3 regions of the Methylobacterium sp. E-046 genome follow, and region 3 is predicted to be linked to each of the others. Evidence: riboswitches for the same ligand, from Rfam matches in the RefSeq annotation. Region 3 holds a riboswitch; each other region holds the start of a gene.

Region 1 (3,980 bases), on a different contig from region 3:
CGTGCCGGTATCCCCCTGGAACAGGTTCTCCGAAGCGAAGTCAAGCCGGAACAGGGCGAGGCTCGTCTCCAGTCCGGCGATCGAGCGGTTGCGGATACCCACCTCGTAGCCCGTAGACGGCACCAGGAAGGGCGAGCGGGTGGTGTTGAACAGCGCGCTCTGCGGATCGACCGTGGCGGTCACACCGCGCACGTCGTTTGAGTGAAAGCCGCCGCCGTAGTTCACGTAGAATTCGGTGTCGAACCAGGGCCCGAGAACGAGGCCGAGCTTCGGGTTGACGATGCCGTCGCGCGCCTTGCCCGAGTTGGCCGGCGTGTCAGAGGCGACGCTGGCGTAGTAGCCGTCGGCGCGGAAACCGAGGCTGGTGCGCAGCCACTCGGTCCAGCGCACCCGGTTGTCGAAGTAGAACGCGCCGCTCGTCTCGAGCACGCGGTCGTCCAGCACGCCGGAGCGGTACTGCCGGTTCGTGGTGTTGAACAGGCCGACCCGGATGCTATCGGTGCGGGTCTGGACGCCGATCTCGTTCTCCATCGGCAGCCCGAACAGGTCGCCCTGGAAGATGTGCAGGGCCTCGCCGCCGCCGAGGATGCGCTGGTCGAGCTGGTGGAACTGGTCGCCGTTGACCGGATCGTTCAGGAAGTAGGTGAAGTCGTTGAACAGATTAAGCTGTGACCGGATCACGTAGGCCGATGCTCGCGTCACGCCGGTCCCGTCTGTCGCGCTGAACTTGCCTGAGAGCGAGAACCGCGACGTGTCCCCGCCGTCGGTCGGGTTGATCGTACCGTAGCGGCCGATCAGCCCCTCGGTGACTGCCCGCTCGGGGATCTGGTTGGTGGCCGTCCAGCGGGCCGCATAGGCCATGCCGGTGACCGAGAAGCCGTCCAGCGGCGTGCCCTGACTGTAGCGCGCGACCCCGTTGATCTTGCGCAGGGCGTCCGGAACCACCCAGGGCCCATCGTAGACCTGGGCTTCGCCTGCCAGGAGGAGGTTGCCTTCCCCGAGCGGCACGGTCGTGATCGACAGGGCCCGCTTGTAGCCGAACGAGCCGATCGAGGTCAGGGCGAGGTTCTTGGCGGTCGTGTCGAGGTAGTCGATCCGCACCGAGCCCGCCGAGGCGAAGTCGCCGTCGCGCACGAAGTACGGCCCCTTGTGGAACTCCACTGCGCCGACGAGTTCCGGGATCAGGAAGTTGATGTCGGCGTAGCCCTGGGCATGGGCATTGGTGCGCATGTTGAGCGGCATGCCGTCAAGGAACAGGGCCAAGTCGGTGCCGTGGTCGAGGTTGAAGCCGCGCAGGAAGAACTGATTGGCCTTCCCCTCACCGGAGTGCTGCGTGACGATCAGGCCCGGCACCGCTTCCAGCACCTCGCCAGGCCGGGTCACCGGGCGGCTGTTGAGCTGAGCGCCTGTGATCACGCCGGAACTGGCGGAGGCCACAGGTGTGCTGATCCCGCCGATGCCGGTCACGCCGCCTACGTAACCCGCGCTGGCGGCCGGACCGACTTGGGGGGATGCAGCTGCGGCGGTCTCGGAGGTGACCGAGATCTCCTCTAGCGTCGTCTCAGTGATCGCCGCACTCGGCGCGGAGCGGTCCTGGGCTACGGCAGCTGACGCAAGGGCGGCGAGGCCCACGCCCGACAGGGTCGAGAGCGTTCGGGCGGTGGGACAGAAGGGCACGGGACCTCGGGCGACGGCAGTGGCACGTCACCGCGAATGAAGTCTCGCCGACCGCGTGAGTGCACGGCCGTCTCGACACCCCCCAGGACACCCCGCCCGGCGCGGTTCGCGTGTGACCACGGCTGACGGCAGGTCTCCTGGCTCGCGGGTCGTCGCCCTCGCACCGTCTTCCCGGGATGACCCAGTGACGTGGTGGTGAAGGGCTCGCCGCTCACAGTTGCGGGGGCAGCCGCGGCATCGGGGCAAGCCCTTCACCGCGTTCCCTTTTGATCCCCGAGGGGAACCGTCACGGCTACGCTAGGTGATTAATTCATGCCTCGTCAACGCGACGAGACATCTTCTTGTGAGGTGTGCCTTCTGGGCTGCATTCCGGCTGCGCTGTTCCACAGCGCTTACCCAATCGGAGCGGTCACGTCCCCGCCTAATAGCTCTATTCCTCGAGGCCTATCGGAACGCTGCCGCTTCTATCTGCCTTCAGGAACAGCGTGAACCAGCTCCAATCGGGGCGCCAACCTCGCGGAGCTGATCGATACGGCGCGCCGCGGAGACGAGATGGTCGTTGTACCGCGGGCAGGCTGGGGGCCTTCGTTGCAGGAGAATGACCGAGACCCTCGGCTACATAGTCGAAGTGACCGGCTTTCTCCGGGAGACACAGCCTTGAGCCAGACATTCGAGGGCGCGTCCGATGCCGCCCGAAAAGTGATGCGTGCCAACAAGGGCCGGGACACCAAGCCCGAGTTGATCGTCCGCCGCCTCCTGCACAGCATGGGGTACCGCTTCCGGCTGCATCGGCGGGACCTTCCGGGCACGCCGGACATCGTGCTGCCGCGCCATCGGGCGGCCATCCAGGTGCATGGCTGCTTCTGGCACCAGCACCAGGGATGCCGACATGCCAACCTGCCTCGATCCCGATCGGCCTACTGGCATCCCAAGCTTGCGCGAAATGTCGAGCGAGACGCGCATGCCATTTCGGCTCTCGAAGCTCTTGGCTGGCGCGTTTTAGTGCTGTGGGAGTGCGAGCTGCGAGACCCCGAGAGCACGCGCGCCCGGCTCAGCTCGTTCCTATTCGGCTGCGATCAGCTTGCCTGAGCTTCGCAGTCGAGCTGCCACCCCGTAGCCCAAGCCGGTGCCCGGATGCGCTTCATGCTGGCCGCGCAGGGCATGATAGGCCTTCGGGACCTTCGCGACACGTGCCGGAGGAGGCGTGGGCACGGATGCCGCCCGCACCGACAGCCTTGGCTCTTCGGTCTCCACGGCAAGACGCAGAAGCTGCTCGCGCATCGCCCGGGCAATAGTCTCCGCCAGTAGCGATGGCACCGCGTTGCCTAGCTGTCGCTGGGCGTCTGCGAGCGAGCCGGTGATCAGCACATCGTCTGGGAAGGTCTGAAGGCGAGCCATCTCGCGGGCCGAGAGCCTGCGGCCGGACCAGTGAAAAGGCCCGGTCGCCGGTCCGGGCTGCGCCGCGAGCGTCCAGGACGGCTGATCCTTGGCAAGCTTGAGAAGGAAGGACCAGTACCGGCGCCTCCACCCGAATAGCGGCTCGCCCCCTCCCCGCGCGGTGTGCCAGAGATAGTTCTGACCTTCAGGGATGGAGGGCATCAGAGCCGCCCATTTGCCCCTCATCTGCAATGCCGGATCGTCGTCGTTAGGCAGGTCGTGGAGCGCGTCCCATGTCGTTCGCCACCGTTGACCATTGGTGGCCCAATCGAGGGATGTCGGATCGGCATGCGTAGGCGCTGGGAAGTGCAGCTTGCTGCCATTGCGAGCCCCCACGATGAAGAGCCGCCGCCTTAGCTGCGGGACGCCGTAATCGGCGGCGTTGAGCACGGCCATGGACGCCGAGTAGCGGGAGCCGGTGGCGGCATTGATAGAGGCCAGCGCCTCGGTGATGAGTTTCAGCCCCTCGTCCTTGCCTCGGAAGCCGAGACCTTCCACGTTCTCCAGGAGGAAGGTGCGAGGCTGAGCCTCAGCGAGCACCCGCAAATACTGCCCAAGCGTCGAAGCACGCGGATCATCGAGACGCCGCGCCTGTCCAGTCGCCCAGAAGCCGGCCTTGCTGAACGGCTGGCACGGCGGCCCCCCAATCAGGGCGTCGGCCTGTCCGATCTTGATGCCCGCGACGCGAAGAAGCTCGCTTGTAGGCACCTCCGCGATGTCCCGCTCGATCACCGGCCACGGCCGGCTCGCACGTAGGGTCTCGGCGCAGCAGGGGTCGACTTCGAGCGCAGCCGCGATCCGGAACCCGGCCGCCTCGAACCCGTGGTCCAGGCCGCCGGCACCGCTGAACAGGCTGATCGCGACAG
Region 2 (3,980 bases), on a different contig from region 3:
ACCGGCTTGAAGGATAGCCAGGACAGCTTCTGGGCGGCCTGGTCGACCATCGCGTAGTAGGTCAGCGCGTGGCTGGCACCCTCGTCGCCGTGCTTGGCGACGCGCATCCGCGCGTCGGCGTCGGTGGGCTCCTCCTTGGCGAGGTAGGTGGAGACGCGGCCCTGACGCACCCGCGGCACGCCGGCGGTCAGCGCCCAGTAGATCTTCCGCGCCGCCCGGGACCGGAAGCTCTTGGCCAGCGTCGCCGCGGCGAGCCGGGTCTTGGCGACGATCAGGCAGCCGGCGGTATCCTTGTCCAGCCGGTGAACGAGGCGGGGCTTCTGGCCGTCCGGGCTGGTGAGCGCGGCGAGCAGGCCGTCCACGTGCCGGACCGTCCCCGACCCGCCCTGGACCGCGAGTCCGAAGGGCTTGTTGAGGATCATCATGTCCGCGTCCTCGTAGAGGATCAGCGAGCGGATGAACTCCGCGTCGTCCTGCTCGCGGGCGGCGCTGCGCGGGCGCTCGGTGGGCTGCTCAAGGCGCAGCGGCGGCACGCGCACGCTCATGCCCGGCTCCAGCCGGTCGTTCGGCTTGGCGCGCTTGCCGTCGACCCGCAACTCACCCTTGCGCACGATGGTTTGCACGCGGGTGAAGGGCAGGAGCGGGAAGCGGGCCGTGAGGAAGCGGTCGATCCGCATCCCGGCCTCGTCCGGCTCCACCGTCAAAGTCTGTACCCCGGACGCGAGGGTCGCGGAGGCGGCGGCGCGCTGCTCGCGGCGTGTCGGGGCGGCTGCGGGCGCCGGCGCGGGGGCCGAGGCCTCCGCGCGCTTGGCCGGGGGCCGGCCTGGTGCGGGCGCGGCCGTACGGCGGGGCGGAGGCGCGTCCCGGCGTGTCGACGCCGGCGCGGTGCGCGCCTTCGGGGGCCGCGCCGGTGCAGCGGCCGCCGGTGCCTGGCCGGCCCCCCACGGGTCGCGCGCCCCGGCATCGTCGCCGCGGTTGCGGGCGGCGCGCTCGGCGGCATCCCGGGCGCTGGTGCGGGGGCCCGTGCGGGCGCGGCCGTCGGCGTAGCCGTTGCCGGCGCCGAACTTGCCGGCCTTGAACGGACCTGCGTTGGATTTGCCGGCCTGAGGCTTGCGCCCCCTCGGCCCGCCGCTTTTGGGAGGTCGTGTCGTCATGTTTCCGCCGGCACCCGTCTCCGCTGCGGACGGGGCGTCCGCGCGCATGGGCCGCGGCGTCGCGGACGTCCGGACCGATGGGATCGACCGGCTGTAGCATCGCCCGCGCGCAGCGGCAAAGGCGGCCCTCCACGCGGGCCCATCAGGGCTCAGAGTCCCAACGAAGCGATCCTGTCCGTCGAGCCGACCGGCCGGCAGGGCGACCGGGAACAGGAAGAGGACCTCGTGCCCGACCAGCCCCTCGTACGCGACGTCATTCGCCCCACGCGCGGGCCGCCGAAGACCGAGACCCTGATGCCGAGTTCCCCTGAAAACGCGTGGATCAGGCCGTTCCGGGCGCTTACGGCGAACGCGACGCTGCTCCCGAGGAGCCGGAAAACCTTGGGCTGTCCGTCATCGGCACGGATCTCGGCCACCGACAAGCTATTGTAGCGCCGGGGCAGGCTCGGGCCTCCAAGCGGATCCCCGCAAGAGGGGCTCCAACCCATATTTCGAACCGATCACCGCGTCCCCGCCGGAGCCGCAACGGAGCACCGCCCGCGTCGATTCACGGCAACCTTCGGACACGCGGTTGACGCCCAGGCGCGCTACGGCCAAGCTGTCGGCCGACGGTTCCCCTTGGGGATCAAAAGGGAACGCGGTGAGGGGTTCGCCCCGAAGCCGCGGCTGCCCCCGCAACTGTAAGCGGCGAGCCCTTCACCACCACGTCACTGGGTCACCCCGGGAAGACGGTGCGAGGGCGGCGACCCGCGAGCCAGGAGACCTGCCGTCAGCCGTGGTCACACGCGAAACGCGCCGGGCGGGGTGTCCTGGCGGGTGTCGAGGCACCGTCAATCCCGAGGGGAGGCGGTCGCCGAGGCCTCGTTCGCGGTGACGTGCCACAGCAAGCGCGCCCGCGACACCGTTCCCGATGTCCGTCTCCGTCCTCTCGAACTCCCCGAATCCGACATCGGGCCGCCGCGCACGCGTTTCGGCGCCGTCACCGAGTGGACGTTGAATTGCAATGTTATTACACTGCTTTTAGACTTGGGGGCCGGCGCGCGCCGCGCACGGACCGCTTCCCTCATGCCTTCATCGCCCCATCGCCCCAGACTCACCGGGACGGCGCCGCTCTGCGGCTTTCTCCTCGCGCTCCTCGCCAGTCCGACCGCCGCTCAGGAGACCGTCACCTTGGATGAACTGTCCGTCGCGGGTGCAGGCGGCGATCCGAGCCGCCTTCCGCCGAACGGCCTCAACCTGCGCACGCCCGACCGGACTGCGAGCCGTGTCGGCCTGACGCCGCTGGAGACCCCGGCCAGCCTCGATATCGTGTCCGGCGAGACCGCGCGGCTGCGCGGCCAGGACACGATCGCCGACGCTGTGACCCAGGACGCCACCGGCATCACCACCATCGCGGCGCCCGGCAACGGCAACGGCGCGTTCACGTCCCGCGGCTTCGCTGGCCCGAACTCGATCCAGCAGCTCTACGACGGCACGCGCTTCTACGTCGGCGCCAACACCGTGACCTTCCCGTTCGACACGTGGAACGTCGAGCGAATCGAGGTGCTGCGCGGGCCGTCCTCGGTGCTCTACGGCGACGGCGCCATCGGCGGCGTCATCAACGTGGTCCCGAAGAAGCCGGTCTTCGTTCCGATCAACACCGCCCGCGCGGTGGTGGGCACCGACGGCGTCGCGCGCCTCGCCCTCGATTCCGGCAGTCCGATCGGGCAAGCCGAGTTCGGCGACACCTTCGCGTATCGCCTCAACGTCAGCGGCAACCGCGCCGACGGTTGGATCCGGCCGGAGGGCGATTTTCGCAACCTCGCGGTCTCGGCCGCCCTCCTGTTCCAGCCGAGCCCGAACCTCGCCATCACCCTGAGCCACGATCTCGGCTACCAGGAGCCCGCCCGCTACTGGGGCACGCCGCTGGTCGAGGGACGGATCCCGGATCTGATCCGGTTCAACAACTACAACGTCCGCGACGCGAAGATCACCTGGGCCGACAACTGGACCCAGATCAAGACCGAATGGTCCCCCTCGGCCGACATGACGATCCGCAACACCGCCTACCGGCTCACCAGCCGGCGCCACTGGCTCGACGTCGAGCAGTACAGCTACAACCGCGGCACCGGACTCGTGAACCGGGGCGACTACCTGGAGATCTACCACAGCCAGGAGCAGGTCGGGGATCGGCTCGACGCGACGTTCCGGGGCAGCCTGTTCGGCCTGCCCAACCAGTTCGTGGCCGGGTTCGACGTGAACCACATCGACTTCCGGCACACCAACAACTTCTACTTTGACCAGACCACCAGCGTGCCCCTCGTAGGCTACGATCCGGGCGTCTTCCCGCAGAACGGCCGGGCGCGGCCTGCCTACGCAACGCAGACGAGCCAGGCCTCGGTCTTCGCGGAGGACCGTCTGATCCTGTCGGACAAGCTCTCGTTCCTCACCGGCGTGCGCCTCGACGTGCCGACGCTGAATCGGGAGGACCTGCAGACGAGATCGCGATTCGAGAAGACCTACCGGGCGCTGGGCTACCGCTTCGGCCTCGTCTACAACCCGACGCCGGACAGCGCGCTCTACGCCCAGTACAGCTTCGCCACCGACCCGGTGAACAGCCTGATCACGCTGAACCAGTCGCTGGCGGGCTTCAAGCTCGCCACAGGCGATCAGGTCGAGATCGGCGCCAAGGGTCTTGCCTTCGACGGTGCCGTGGAATGGACCATCGCGGGCTACCGGATCGTCAAGGACAACCTGATCTCGGCAATCCCCGGCCAGCCGACGCTGTCCACGCAGGTGGGGAGCCAGTCCTCGCAGGGATTCGAGCTGGCCTTGGGCTGGCGCTTT
Region 3 (3,980 bases):
GACAGAGATCCTCTTCTACCACATGCAGCGGCAGCCCCTGGAGAAGGTGCTGCCGAATCTCGTCGAGCGCTCCCTCGAGCGCGGCTGGCAGGCCGCGATCCAGGCCGCGAGCGAGGAGCGTCTCCAGGCGCTGGACGACCACCTCTGGACCTATTCCGACGAAAGCTTCCTGCCGCACGGCACGGACCGTGAGCCGGATGCGGGGAGCCAGCCCGTGGTGCTGACCCTGCGGGACGTGAACCCGAACGCCGCCTCGATCCGCTTCCTCGTCGAGGGCGCCGACCTGCCGCCGGACGCCGGCGGATACGCGCGGATCTGCATCCTGTTCGACGGCACCGATCAGGACGCTCTCCTGCGCGCCCGCGAGCAGTGGAAGCAGGCCAAGGACGCGGGCCACGCAGTCGCCTACTGGCAGCAGGACGAGTCCGGGCGCTGGAACAAGAAGGCGTGATGGTGACCCCGACGAGATTCGCGCGCGCTGCGCTCGCCCTGTCCCTGACGGTCGCGGCCCCCTTGCCGGTCCGCGCGCAGGACGCGCCGCATGGTCAGGCGGAGGCGCGGCCGGCGCCGCGCGGTCCGGAGGGGCGGCGCCTGCCGCCCGATTCGACCACGAAGCACAGCCTGCCCCTGCCGGACGGCCGGACCCTCGCGGTCACCGCTACCGCCGGCAGCCTGCCCCTCGTCGACGAGGCCGGCAAGCTGCAGGCCGAGATCGCCTACGTGGCCTACACGGTGGCGCCGGAAGCCGGCCGCGAAAGGCCCGTGACCTTCGCGGTCAACGGCGGGCCAGGCGCGGCCTCGGCCTACCTGAACATCGGGGCGATCGGCCCGTGGCGGCTGCCCGTCGGCACGGCCAGCATCAGCCCGTCGCAGCCGGTGGCGCTCACCCCCAACGACGGCACGTGGCTGGGCTTCACCGACCTCGTCTTCATCGATCCGGTCGGGACGGGTTACAGCCGCGCGGCCGACGGCAACGGCAAGGCCTACTGGTCGATCGAGTCCGACGCGTCGACGCTCGCGGCGGTCATCGCACGCTACCTGCGCGTCAACGACCGCATGGCGAGCCCGAAATTCTTCGTCGGCGAGAGCTACGGCGGCTTCCGGGGTCCGCTGATCGCCGAGAAACTGCAGGAGGATGTCGGCGTCGGCCTGTCCGGGCTGGTGCTGCTGTCGCCGGTGCTGGATTTCGGCTGGCTGGAAACGCCCCGCGCCAATCCCTGGGGCTACGTGCTGAAGCTGCCCTCCCTCGCCGCCGGAGCGCTGGAGCGGACCGGCCAAGTGCCGACGCCGGCCCTGCTGGCGGACGCGGAGTCCTACGCGTCGGGCCCCTACTTCGCGGATCTGCTGAAAGGTCCGAGTGACGCACAGGCCGTCGCGCGGATGACCGACAGGGTCGCGCCCCTCGTCGGCCTCGACGCCGCCCTGGTGCGCGCCCAGGCGGCGCGGCTCACGACCCGCAGCGTCCAGCGCGAGGTCGACCGCGCCGACGGGAGGGTGACCAGCGCCTATGATACCGGGATCACCGGCTGGGATCCGAACCCGGATGCCGCGCAGTCGAGCTTCGAGGACCCGCAACTCACGGCGCTCCAGGCTCCGCTGACCAGCGCCATGATCGACCTCTACGCACGCACGCTGAAATGGCCCGTGCCCAACGTGCGCTACGAGCTGCTCAACTCAGCCGTGAACCGCGGCTGGAGCTGGGGCTCCGGCCGGCAAGCCCCGGAGGTGCTGTCCAACCTGAAGGGAGCCCTCGCCCTGGACGGTCGGCTGCGGGTCCTCGTGGTGCACGGCTTCACCGACCTCGTGACGCCCTACTACGCCTCGAAGCTTCTGCTGGCGCAGGTCCCCGCCTACGCGGCGGGTCGCCTGAGCCTCGCGGTCTATCCGGGCGGGCACATGTTCTACACCCGCCCCGATTCGCGGGCGGCGTTCAGGACGGATGTCGAGCGTCTCTTCTCCGAGGCCGTGAAGGCGCGCGATGTCGGGTCCTCGGAAGCGCCTTCGCAAGCCCCTTCGCAAGTCCCCTGGCAAGCCCCGGCGGAGCGGCACTAGGCCGGACCCGCCGGGAAGGGCCGTTCCGCGAGCAGGCCGTTCGACGCGCCGCCGCCTCCGCACGACAGCCGAAAGTCTCACCCGACCCGCATCCCGCGCGGCAGGATCGCGGGTCGGGCGGCGCCGCTCGGAGGATGGCGACGAGATTCGGATCCCACCGGCCGCCGATCCGTTGTGCGGGGACGCCGTAGCGTCTACAAAGGGCCCGTGACGGTGCCCCGGCGACGGGGTGAAAAGGGAATGCGGTGAGGGGCGTAAGCCTCAAATCCGCGGCTGCCCCCGCAACTGTGAGCGGCGAGTGCCTGCCAGAGAGCCACCGGAGCGATCCGGGAAGGCGGCCGGCGCGCAGAGCCGCGAGCCAGGAGACCTGCCGTCACGCCAGGATCCCGCAATGCCGCCGGTGGGGCGGCTGGAGAGACACGCTGATGACCACTTCGACCCTCGCCCCCGCCGCACTCGGCACCCGCTCGGCCGAGCGACCCGTCGCCGTGGCACTCGCGGCGTTCCTCGGCCTCGGCCTGCTGTTCATGGCGGGCTTCTCGCCGGCGATCGCGCTCCACAACGCGGCGCACGACTTCCGGCACACCCAGAACTTCCCCTGCCACTGACGCCCTGACACAAGGGATGATCATCCGGCTTCTGTCGGCGGCGCTGGCTGCCGGCTTCATCGCGGCCATCGTCGTGACGGGCCTCGAACTCACGCTGACCTTGCCGCTGATCCTCGCGGCCGAGCGCTACGAGCGGGCGGAGCCCTCGCATCAGGCAGCCAAGACGTTGCCGATCGTGCTGGCTCATTCCGGTCACGATCATTCCGATGCCGATAAGGCCGGGCCGGATCGCGCCGCCCCGGAATGGCAGCCCGGTGCCGGTCTGCCGCGGATGGCGTTCACCGCACTCGCGACCCTGGTCGGAGGGGTCGGCTACGCCCTGTTGCTCGGCGCGGTGATGCTCGCCTGCGGGCGCGAGCCGACGGCGCGGACCTGCCTCGCCTTCGCGATCGCGGGCTTCGCCAGCGTCGCTCTGGCACCGGGTCTCGGCCTGCCGCCGGAACTGCCCGGCAGCGAGGCGGCCCCCCTGGCGGCCCGCCAGGCATGGTGGGTGATGACCGCGGCGGCAACTGGAATGGGCCTCTACCTGATCGCGATCCGCCGCTCGTTCATCGCCATCCTGGGTGGCCTCATCCTGATGATCATCCCCCACATGGTCGGCGCGCCGCAGGCCCCGGCCGGGACCTCCGAGCTTCCTGCGGCTCTCGCCGCGCAGTTCGCGTCGCGATCCCTGGCGATCGGCTTCGTGCTCTGGGTGATGATCGGCCTGGGATTCGGCTGGGCGTGGCACGCTTTGGCGCGCGACGCGGCGCGGGGTGCGGCCCGTGCCTGAGACCGTCCTGTACGTCTGCACGACCTGCCGCCGCGAGGGCGACGACCCGGACGGACCCCGCGCCGGGAGCCGCCTCCTCGATGCGCTGCGGGCCCGGGCCGGCGCTGATCCGCACCTGCGGATCGAGCCCGTGGAGTGTCTGTCGGTCTGCAAGCGCCCCTGCACCGTGGCCGTGGCCTCGGCCGAGCGCTGGACCTACGTGTACGGCGACATGGACCCGGCCCTCTCGGCCGAGACCATCCTGGCCGGGGTAGCCGCCTACGCGACGACCTCGGACGGCATCGTGCCCTGGCGCAACCGGCCGGCCGAGTTCCGCAAGGGCGTGGTCGCCCGCATCCCACCCTTCCCCGAACCTCGCCCGCTTCCGGCCGGCACCCTGGAGGCCGCCGAATGACCATCGTGTCCAAGATCCCCTGCACCATCGTCACGGGCTTCCTGGGGGCCGGCAAGACGACCCTCGTGCGCCACGTCGTCGAGAACGCGAAGGGCCGTCGCCTCGCCATCCTGGTCAACGAGTTCGGCGATGTCGGCTTCGACAAGTCGTTCCT

The links. A riboswitch is a leader RNA that binds a small molecule or an ion and turns the genes downstream of it on or off. The one in region 3 is predicted to bind cobalamin.
Region 1: another riboswitch for cobalamin. It lies ahead of MKK82_RS19535 (TonB-dependent receptor); the one in region 3 lies ahead of MKK82_RS07605 (CbtB-domain containing protein).
Region 2: another riboswitch for cobalamin. It lies ahead of MKK82_RS17250 (TonB-dependent receptor); the one in region 3 lies ahead of MKK82_RS07605 (CbtB-domain containing protein).

The regions. Positions count from the first base shown of each region.
Region 1 is NZ_JAKSYP010000183.1:255,434-259,413, reverse strand. Features, by position in the region: gene MKK82_RS19535 (TonB-dependent receptor) at 1-1,545, opposite strand, end outside; cobalamin riboswitch at 1,787-1,980, opposite strand; gene MKK82_RS19530 (very short patch repair endonuclease) at 2,335-2,766, shown strand; gene MKK82_RS19525 (DNA cytosine methyltransferase) at 2,740-3,980, opposite strand, start outside.
Region 2 is NZ_JAKSYP010000176.1:68,024-72,003, reverse strand. Features, by position in the region: gene MKK82_RS17255 (RluA family pseudouridine synthase) at 1-1,154, opposite strand, end outside; cobalamin riboswitch at 1,747-1,940, shown strand; gene MKK82_RS17250 (TonB-dependent receptor) at 2,220-3,980, shown strand, end outside.
Region 3 is NZ_JAKSYP010000090.1:69,651-73,630, forward strand. Features, by position in the region: gene MKK82_RS07595 (DNA polymerase III subunit chi) at 1-451, shown strand, start outside; gene MKK82_RS07600 (S10 family peptidase) at 451-2,052, shown strand; cobalamin riboswitch at 2,247-2,442, shown strand; gene MKK82_RS07605 (CbtB-domain containing protein) at 2,478-2,660, shown strand; gene MKK82_RS07610 (CbtA family protein) at 2,677-3,432, shown strand; gene MKK82_RS07615 (DUF1636 family protein) at 3,425-3,826, shown strand; gene cobW (cobalamin biosynthesis protein CobW) at 3,823-3,980, shown strand, end outside.